Regions from separate parts of the Paenibacillus sp. MER 99-2 genome, predicted to be linked through region 1. Evidence: riboswitches for the same ligand, from Rfam matches in the RefSeq annotation. Region 1 holds a riboswitch; each other region holds the start of a gene.

Region 1 (3,266 bases):
TGGGTGTTGCAATCTCCAACGTCTCTTCCATACCCTTCATTTACTTCACAATCCTTCACATTCGATTTGCGATAATGCGGCAGAGAATTCTTCTCGGGTGATCTGAAACACACTTAGCCGCTTGTGAAACTGCTTCCCGTTACAATATCCGATGCCGAGTATATTCCCCATCTCCATGCGACGTGCGGCAGCCTGGGGATGCACAATGAGTCCAGCAGCGATCAGATCCTCCCAATCAATCAGACTCGGTGCTCCTTCATAGGACGTATGCACACGTGCTAAGGCATGGCGAATAGCTTCTGGCGAAGCGTTCTCGACCCCGATATCTCCTTTGCGCGTTGCGTCAGCCTCAGGAATGAAGGCGTGCTTACAACCTGGTACCTTATTGGCAATAATTTTCCGTATCCGCTCGCCAGCATGATCTGGATCGGTCAGGACAATGACACCTCTTCGCTCCTGAGCAAGTGCAATGCGCTTTAGAATCCGCTGATTAATGGCTGAGCCGCCTGTTTCAATGGTATCCGCCTGAACGGCGCGCCTTATCGCCACCGTATCGTCACGTCCTTCAACCACGATCACTTCTTTTATCATGTTCCAATTCTTCCTTTCTAACGCAAAAAGAAGAGGAATATCCCTCTTCTCTGGCAAACGGCGGGCGAGACTGAATTCAGACCCTCCCGCCGCATATTCCGCATGAATCATTCATGCCTTATATTTTATAGCATTCCCATTTCAAAGTAAAACGATTTTAGTTTGCTTCCGGCTTCACCGGACCGATCACATAGACCGTTTTACCTTTTTTACGTCCGAAGTTAATGGCATGCTTCACACTGTCATAATATACGTCAATCTTATTACCTTTAATAGCTCCGCCCGTATCTTCGGCACGACGGAAGCCAAGACCTTCAATGTATACCCACCATCCGATGGGAATGACTTTCGGATCCACCGCAATAGTGCGACCTTCTGTTACCCGAGTACCGGAGGCTGTTTTGGTGCCAATGCCAGGCTCTTCAGAAGAATATGCCGTCATAGACACATTTTTGAGGACTTTAGAATACTTAAAAGAAGTACCTGAAACGGTAATAACTTTGCTGCCCGAGGCAGAAGATTTATCCGAGTTCGATGATGCCGTTTTTGTTGCTGTTTTTGTCTTCGAAGTGCTAGCCGATACCGTCTGGATCTCAGGCTCCTTCACGACAGGTGCAGGTTTAGCTTTGGTTCCGACAGCGATGACCTTATCTACGCGATTGGTCGATACCGACTTGCCTACCATTTTCTTGGAGACTAATTCTCCATCTTGGAACACTTTCTCAATATGTTGTACGAGTGTACCTTCTTTACCACTCACGATGACGCGGTTGTCACCTTTGTACAAGCTAGGGTCAGCCGTTTTGATGACTTTGAATGCGATGGGCTGCTCCACATCAACTGTACGCTTTGTTACACGCACTACACGGATTTTCATATCCTCTTTGATTGAAGTTCCAAGTGCAGGGTAAACTTTATCATCGCTTGCAATTTCAATACCCGACTTTTGAATTACCTCTTCTACCGATGCATCGGTTGTATACAGAGTCTTGGTGTCTCCGTCTGCCGTAATATTTACTGGAACGGCCCGCTCAATAACGATGCGGTCTCCATCTGCAATCGCCCCATTCAAGGGCATGGATACCTGATCGTGAGGGCTGACTGTGATTGACTGCTCCTCTAACAATTCTTGAAGCATTCCTGTACGAGTCTCTACCGCCTGAGCTTTGCCATCGATAACCAGCGAAATTTGTTTCCCGGCCTGACCATAAACGACTAACAAGATCATGATTGTAAGCGCAATTGAGAATATCGCGATCAATGCCATTTGACGCATGTTCTCATGCTTCCACCGTAACGCGAAAGACTTACTGGATGATCGTGACTCATGGGTCTCTTCTGTTTGGAATGTGCCCACTTCTCCGTCCTCCTTCATAGCCTCGCCGTCTAGAGTAATGCATGATGTCTTTGACGCGACTATACCTGATTTTCTACAGAACACGGGTTAGACCAACCTAGCCGGTTCTGCACCATGAATCAATCTTCGCAACATGATGTCATCCTCCTGAATACTTACCGTATGATGACAGTATTTCTTTTATTCAAAAACAAAAAAAGCCAAAGAAAGAGTGTAAGAGGACTCTTTCGTGGCTTCCGAATGATTTTGAATATCGGAAATTCATGCACGAGGTTGCCTCTCTTTTTCCGCTTGCGAGGTTAGCTGTCGGGTTCGGGCGAAAGAGAGCCGCCCTATCTCCGGTCACCCGCTCATGGCGGACGCCCTTGAATTCACCCCGAGACCCAAAGAAGAAATCAAATAGTGGCTTCGCAGATCATTCCGCTGCTTTTAGGTCAGCGAACGATGCGCACCGGCTATATTCACCGATGTTTAAGCCCTATTGGTTCCCCCGCTCTCCGATAACGGAGACTCAGCGAGATTGATTCATGAAAGTAATGTTGTTCATCGGAAAGTGTCCCTTTGTTCATCCCCCGAACATCTGTCCAATTTTCCGCACAACAATTCACTGAAAAGATGATATCCTGTTTCGATGCATGTTGTAAAGCGTTGTTCAAGTACGTTTTTCTAAATATTTGGTTAAAATATTGTAATATTCTTGATTTATTTGGATCAAAAAGCAAATTACCTCCGTCTAGCTCACTTTTTCATCCCATTTGCTCCATTTTTTAACGAATACCAAATCGTTCCATGGCATTTTTGGTGGTTATTGCGGCAATTTCCTCTAGCGAAATGCCTTTAATTTCCGCAGCTGCTTCTGCAACCAGACGTACATGCGCTGTCTCATTTCGTTTACCACGAAATGGATGTGGAGTCAGATAAGGAGCATCTGTTTCAAGGAAAAATCGATCCATCGGAACCTTCTCCAGTACCTCTTTGGGTTGCTTCGCATTTTTGAACGTAATTGGCCCTCCGAATGAGAGGTGAAATCCTAGATCAAGACATAGTTTCGCGGTTTCCCAGCTACCTGAGAAGGAGTGCATTACTCCGCCAACGTCTCCAGCCTTTTCTTCTCGCAAAATTTTTACAATGTCCTCATGTGCATCCCGATTATGAATGACGATGGGCATGTTCAACTCACGAGCTAGTCCAATCTGCTGTCGAAGCACACGCTGCTGTACATCCTTTGGTGACGTATCCCAATGATAATCTAAACCAATCTCGCCAATCGCCACGACTTTTTCATGCTTGCATAAAGATGCAATCCATTCCAAGTCAC
Region 2 (3,266 bases), on a different contig from region 1:
TGGATATTCTGAAGAAATATAAGGTCAAGGCGACTTTTTTTATTGTAGGCAAGCGAGCGGAAAAACATCCGGCTCTGGTTAAACGCATGGTTCGTGAAGGTCATATCATTGGTAACCACAGCTATAGTCACCCTGAATTCAGTAAGCTGACGATGAATGATTTTCGCAAACAAATTTTACATACCGGGGATATCATTCGCAATCTGACCGGGTACACGCCAAAAATGATTCGTCCGCCTTACGGGGACATTAATGAAAAACAACTCCAGTGGGCTCAAAAGCAGCAGTATAGCATTGTGAACTGGAACGTGGATTCACTCGATTGGAAAGGTCTTTCCAAAGACAAAGTGAAGCAGAACATCTTATCCGCGGTTAAACCCGGGTCAATCATTCTTCAACATGCAGGTGGTGGAGTAGGCTCTAATCTGCAAGGTACAATTGATGCGTTACCAGAAATCATTGAGGAACTGCGAAGTCGAGGGTATAGTCTTGTAACATTGGACGAAATGTTAAACATCTCGAAGAGTAAGTGAATTAAGTATTAACGTTTTGCAAGATCACTTCGATAATGAACTTTCGGTAAACACAAATGATGAATAACTGCATCTGCATCGTCTGATCCAAGGTTTAACTAAAAAAGGGCGTCCTCTACTCACATCAGACTGTGAATGGAAGACACCCTTTTTGATTACGCCTAGATTACTGGTACATATGTTATTTTAAAATGTAAAGCTCTACATCCTGAAAACCAAATGTGCTCACGGATTGTTTACTACCAGGAATGAAAATATCAACGCGTTTGCCTTTGATCGCACCACCTGTATCTCGCGCCGTAGCTACAAACGCTTGTTTCGGCAGTCCTGGGTGTGTGTGACCTGTCACAAGAACTTTCGTTCCCAGCGGGATCACACTTGGATCTACAGCGATTGTACCCAGCTCAAGCGGATTACCGAAGTAGTCCACTGCACCCCATTTGCCATTCTCCGATGGATCTGCTGAATAGGCAGTTGCCTTCATTTCAATCGTTTTACTGTAATCAAAAGTTTTGCCCCATGCTTCGACCACTTTGCTGTCTGCATTGACGTCCAGACTCGCTGTGGTGATCGTTTTAGCCTCTGCTTTGGCTGCTGGAGCGGCTGCCGCTGAGACGGTGTTGGCTTGTCCAGGTACAGTAATTTTTAGCCCACCATAGATGTTATAAGGTGAAATATTCGCATTTGCTTTAATGAGTGCTTCCATACCTACACCATACTGTTTGGATAAGGTATAGAAAGTATCCCCCTCTTTGGCCACATGAACAGAGTCAGCGTAAGCTGGAACGGCCTGAATGAGCATAGCTGCTGTCAGCAATGCTGTTGCTGCTTTTGCAATACGTTTCTTGTTAAACATGGTCTTCCTCCCTCATTATGCCTGCGAGGTTAGTTGTCGGATTCGGATGGAGGAAACCACCCTATAGGTTCAATCACATGCACTTTATCGTTATGTACGCCCTAATTCACCCCAAGCAGTACGTGATCATCAATCGTCGTATCTGCATCGTTACATCCCCCGCACTTCCTCCTCAGAAGTTTCGGCAGGAACAATATATCACAATATTGTAACCTAAAGTTGTAGTAAATCTTACCAGTACGTTTGCATTATCGAGATTTTGGTTAATAAAAGGAGCTTTTTCCGTACCTTTATTAGCTTATTTCTAACGAATAAATGACAAAAAAGTTACCTTTCATTTCATAAATCTTCTCGCTTATGACTCCCAAAAGAACAAATAAAACAGCCCTGTCAACGATGATGTCGACAAGGCCATTTTGTACTTTTAGTTTAAAAGGTGGTTCAAAAAGTCCGCTTTTGATTACGAAGGATGCCCTGAGGCATCTCAACGTCGAATATGGAATTCAGCCGAAATGTCCGTTGCTCACGTAGTTTTTCCTACGTTCCGCAACTCCATTTCTACCTTTATACCTTCGCAGCTTAGAACATGGTCTTATAACACTTTGGCAAGAAAATCACGTGTACGTGCATTTTTAGGTGCACCAAACACTTCATCAGGTGTTCCTTGCTCGATAATCACGCCGCCATCCATAAACAAAATCCGGTCTCCTACTTCACGAGCGAAGCCCATCTCATGTGTTACAATGACCATCGTCATCCCATTCTCTGCTAAACGTTTCATGACATCAAGCACCTCTCCAACCATCTCTGGATCGAGTGCTGAAGTTGGCTCGTCAAATAACATTACGTGTGGCTGCATCGCGAGTGCTCTCGCAATCGCAATACGTTGTTTTTGTCCACCGGACAACTGGTTAGGGTAAGCATCTTTTTTGTCAGACAACCCAACCGTTTTAAGCAAACCTGCGGCAATCTGATCTGCTTCCTGCACAGATTGTTTCTTTACTTTGATTGGAGCAATCGTGATGTTTTGCTGGATCGTTTTGTGAGGAAATAAGTTGAAATGCTGAAACACCATCCCCATCTTCTCACGCGTAGCATTGATGTTATGCTTCGGTTCTGTAATTGAGACACCTTCGAATAGGATCTCGCCTGACGTCGGCTGCTCAAGCAGGTTCAGACAACGCAAAAACGTACTTTTACCCGAACCTGACGGTCCGATGACAACGACAACCTCGCCTTTGCCAATGGTTACATCTATGCCCTTTAACACTTCATTTTTTCCATAGGATTTATATAATTGACTAACGTCGATCACTTGCATTCAACTTCCTTTCCAGTCGTCCCAGCAGCTTGGACAATATGAAGGTCATTACAAAATAAATGGCTGCTGCAATAAGGAATGGATTCATTCCTTGGTACGTAATATTTTTGACCACACTTGCCTGATACATAATGTCGACCATACCAATCACTGAGATAATGGAGGACTCTTTAATAATCGTTACGAACTCATTACCAATTGCAGGCAAGACAGCCTTGAACGCTTGTGGCAATATAATGTAGCGCATCGCTGCACCTCTACCCATTCCAAGTGAACGAGCAGCTTCTAATTGACCACGATCCACACCTTGAACACCTGCACGGAATATCTCCGCAAGGTAAGCACCACTATTAATGGAAAGTGTAATTACACCGGCTTGTAGCGCTGAGAAGTTAATTCCAAAGGTTAAAGACAATCCATAGTAGATGATCATCAATTGCACCAGCATTGGCGTACCGCGAATAAGTTCAACATACGCTGTACCGATCCAACGCAGAATAGCCATATCATGCATCCGGAACATACAGATAATCAAACCGATGATTACCCCGAATAA
Region 3 (3,266 bases), on a different contig from region 1:
CTTGATCGTATCTGCGGCAGTATTCCACAGTGCCGGTATGACACAGGTTGCCGAGATTGCAGATGCTTACCATCTGCTCACACCTCTGCTTGGCACCACTGTTGCAAGTGTTCTCTTCGGCGTTGCCCTGTTGGCATCTGGTCAGAACTCGACACTTACCGGTACTCTCGCTGGACAGATTGTTATGGAAGGGTTCCTTAACATTCGAATCCCTGCATGGTTGCGACGTCTGGTCACTCGCCTGATTGCAATCATTCCTGCCGTCATTGTTACCGCTATTGCAGGAGAGCACGGAACAGAGGAACTGTTGATCCTAAGCCAAGTTGTACTTTCCTTACAGCTTCCTTTTGCGGTTATTCCGCTGGTCATGTTTACGAGTGACAAGAAGAGTATGGGTGCATTCGCGAACAAACTTTGGTTAAAAATCACGTCATGGATCATCGCTGCAGTCATCGTTGTCCTGAATGTGTACCTCATTATTCAGACCATAGCACTGTTCTAATGTAAATAAAGAGCCGACTCATGCAAGTGAAATGTTCACTTGAAATGGGTCGGCTCTTATTTATCCTTTTCCAGAACTATATGCTCCAGTAGGGTCATCAGCAACGAAGAGTATTTTGGAGTATATATCTCCTAATCTTGATCTGGTAAAAGTAAAGGAAGAAGCTGCTCTAGATTATCAATTGTCCAATCCGGGTGATCCTGATCTTCAAGCTCAGGCTGGAACCGTCCATACCCCTGTAAAATGCGTATCGTTAGCATTCCAAGCTTCTTCGCCGGAACGATGTCATTATCAATGCGATCTCCGATCATAACCGCTTCCTCAGGCCTGCACCCTGCCTGCTTCAATGCCACCGCATACAGTTCACGATCAGGCTTGGACACTCCTTCTTCAGCCGAGCAGGCAAGCACATTCACATACTTACGCAATCCATAACGCTCTAACCGTTCCTCCGTGCCCGGACTCTGATTAGCAATGATGCCAATGCGATAATACCGTGACAGTGATTTGAGCACTGAACCTGCGCACGCATAGGGCTGCTCAAGCTCTTTGCGAAACTTCAATTTAGCCTGAATCTGCTCTCTATGCTGTTCATCGCTAATCAACGTGCGTATCGCCACTTTCATTGGCCACGCCTCATAGTTTCGGTAACAGGTGACAAATATCTCCCGCACAGTCTCGATCTGCACCGGATATCCAAGCGCACAGGCTTCTCTCACAAACTGACCGATAATATCGTCTACAGGCTCCCATTCGTCTACTAGCGTATCTCCTACATCGAAGAACAACCATCTTAACCCACGTACATCCGGCACATCTATTCCTCCTTGTCAGCTACGGGAAACTCTTGCTGCATCCCCTGAACAATAAAAAAAGAAGACCCACTTCATGCATGAGTCTCCTCAAAATTCCGTTTACCATTTGTTCATAAGTTTAATGATCTAATATTTCAATTATATCAGGCACCTAACAAGGGAGCAATTATCGGTTGCAACATCAACCGTTAAGTAGGAAACCCACTTCTCCATTTAATGAATAGACAATCCGATCGGCACCCATGCCTCGATAAATTCCTTTTGGATGGCTCTGTTCAGTAATCACACACAGTGACTTAGATGTCCACGAACGACAGATCTGCAAATAACGACAGGTCAAGTTCAGACTATTCTCGAAAATAAAAACATTACCTACACTGCTCTGAGGTAAAAACCATTTTTCAGCCGCAGCTGTATTCATGCGAATGACATGCTCTACCCCGAATTTCCGGAGTTTCCTTTCTTCCCCTGCACTGTTGGTCAGAACGGCAAACGGCATTTTTTTGTACATCAACAGTTTGATAAATTTACGCCCCGCTTCATTCGGAGCAGTCACTAGAATCATCTCATTATCCATCATTCGTTCCTCCCTTGGCGTGAAAAGACAACAAAAAAGAAGCGTGGGGGACCAAGGCCTCCCGGACGCTTCTTAAAGAATCCATGGCAAAAACACCATGAACCAGCGTACGGCTTGTTGCCTCTCCCTTTAACGCTTACGAGGTTAGCTGACGGATTCGGGCGCGAGAGTCGCCCTATTTCCGGCTGTTACCGGAAAATTCACCCCATGGATCCATACTGCCCTAGAACAGCGCATCCTTTTGGTTCCCCCGTTTTCCACCCATGAATGAATGGAAACTCAGCGATTAAAACATCGTTCTTACATCATGACTGATTAGATCGATATTATCGTTTGTTTCGTTTTTTCATGTACAATAGAAATTAAATTAGAAATTACGATATGAATCATACACCGAGGTCATGTTGATGTAAAGTGTACACAGATCACCGAATCGACGGATTTATGCCGTTTCAACCCAATGATATCGCTTACAACATATGTTTGCTTCATCCATCTCCTTGAAACTCTCTAATTCTCGTGATCACAGAAATCACCTACCTATTCGGCCCTATGGAGAGCGATTCAAGCTCCTAAATGCACCAGAACTATAATTATCCAATATTAGTTTTGCATTATTTAATTGTAACCAATATAATAGGTATATACGAAAAAGGAATCATTTATTTTGATACTGGAGGCGATTTTCATGACCGTTTATGAATACAAAGTTAATACCCTTCGAGGCCAAGAACAAGAAATGTCTCAATACCGGAACAAAGTGCTGCTTATTGTGAATACTGCTAGTAAGTGTGGATTGACACCACAATTCGAAGGACTGCAAGAGCTGTACAATAAATTCAAAGACCGCAATTTTGAAGTCCTCGGATTCCCGAGCAATCAGTTTGCACAGGAAAAGGGTTCATCCGATGATATTGCTGAGTTCTGCCAAATGAACTATGGTGTAAGCTTTCCTATGTTCGAGAAGATCGATGTCAACGGGTCAAACGCTCACCCCCTATTCCAACATCTCACCAAAGAAGCTCCAGGCCTACTCGGCTCCAAAGCAATCAAATGGAATTTCACTAAATTCCTCGTGGATCAGGAAGGACGTGTCGTGAAGCGTTACGCACCCAAAACCACCCCTGATCAGATTGAAGCTGACATCGAGAAATTATTGAAATAAATTGAACAACCAACTGCCACCTAACCGGAGACCCCAGCGCTAAGCAGGAATTTTCCAGTTGGTGGCTTTTTTTTGCACTCAAGAGCTTATTTTGACATAAGAACTTATGATAGACATTAGAGTGTTCTGTTGAGAGGAGTGATGTGGTATGAAAAACGCACTTATCGATTTACAACCTGTGACTATTGAGAATTGGTATGCATGTAC

Evidence for each region. A riboswitch is a leader RNA that binds a small molecule or an ion and turns the genes downstream of it on or off. The one in region 1 is predicted to bind cyclic di-AMP.
Region 2: another riboswitch for cyclic di-AMP. It lies ahead of M3636_RS05895 (3D domain-containing protein); the one in region 1 lies ahead of M3636_RS27700 (resuscitation-promoting factor).
Region 3: another riboswitch for cyclic di-AMP. It lies ahead of M3636_RS11180 (hypothetical protein); the one in region 1 lies ahead of M3636_RS27700 (resuscitation-promoting factor).

Annotation. Positions count from the first base shown of each region.
Region 1 covers NZ_JAMAUZ010000013.1:51,306-54,571, forward strand. Annotated here, with positions in the region: gene rsmA (16S rRNA (adenine(1518)-N(6)/adenine(1519)-N(6))-dimethyltransferase RsmA) at 1-40, opposite strand, end outside; gene rnmV (ribonuclease M5) at 46-591, opposite strand; gene M3636_RS27700 (resuscitation-promoting factor) at 749-1,948, opposite strand; cyclic di-AMP (ydaO/yuaA leader) riboswitch at 2,221-2,475, opposite strand; gene M3636_RS27705 (TatD family hydrolase) at 2,716-3,266, opposite strand, start outside.
Region 2 covers NZ_JAMAUZ010000001.1:1,296,132-1,299,397, reverse strand. Annotated here, with positions in the region: gene M3636_RS05900 (polysaccharide deacetylase family protein) at 1-533, shown strand, start outside; gene M3636_RS05895 (3D domain-containing protein) at 715-1,389, opposite strand; cyclic di-AMP (ydaO/yuaA leader) riboswitch at 1,392-1,586, opposite strand; gene M3636_RS05890 (amino acid ABC transporter ATP-binding protein) at 1,982-2,704, opposite strand; gene M3636_RS05885 (ABC transporter substrate-binding protein/permease) at 2,691-3,266, opposite strand, start outside.
Region 3 covers NZ_JAMAUZ010000002.1:85,526-88,791, reverse strand. Annotated here, with positions in the region: gene M3636_RS11190 (Nramp family divalent metal transporter) at 1-502, shown strand, start outside; gene M3636_RS11185 (HAD family hydrolase) at 634-1,317, opposite strand; gene M3636_RS11180 (hypothetical protein) at 1,499-1,897, opposite strand; cyclic di-AMP (ydaO/yuaA leader) riboswitch at 2,013-2,189, opposite strand; gene M3636_RS11175 (glutathione peroxidase) at 2,583-3,059, shown strand; gene M3636_RS11170 (hypothetical protein) at 3,208-3,266, shown strand, end outside.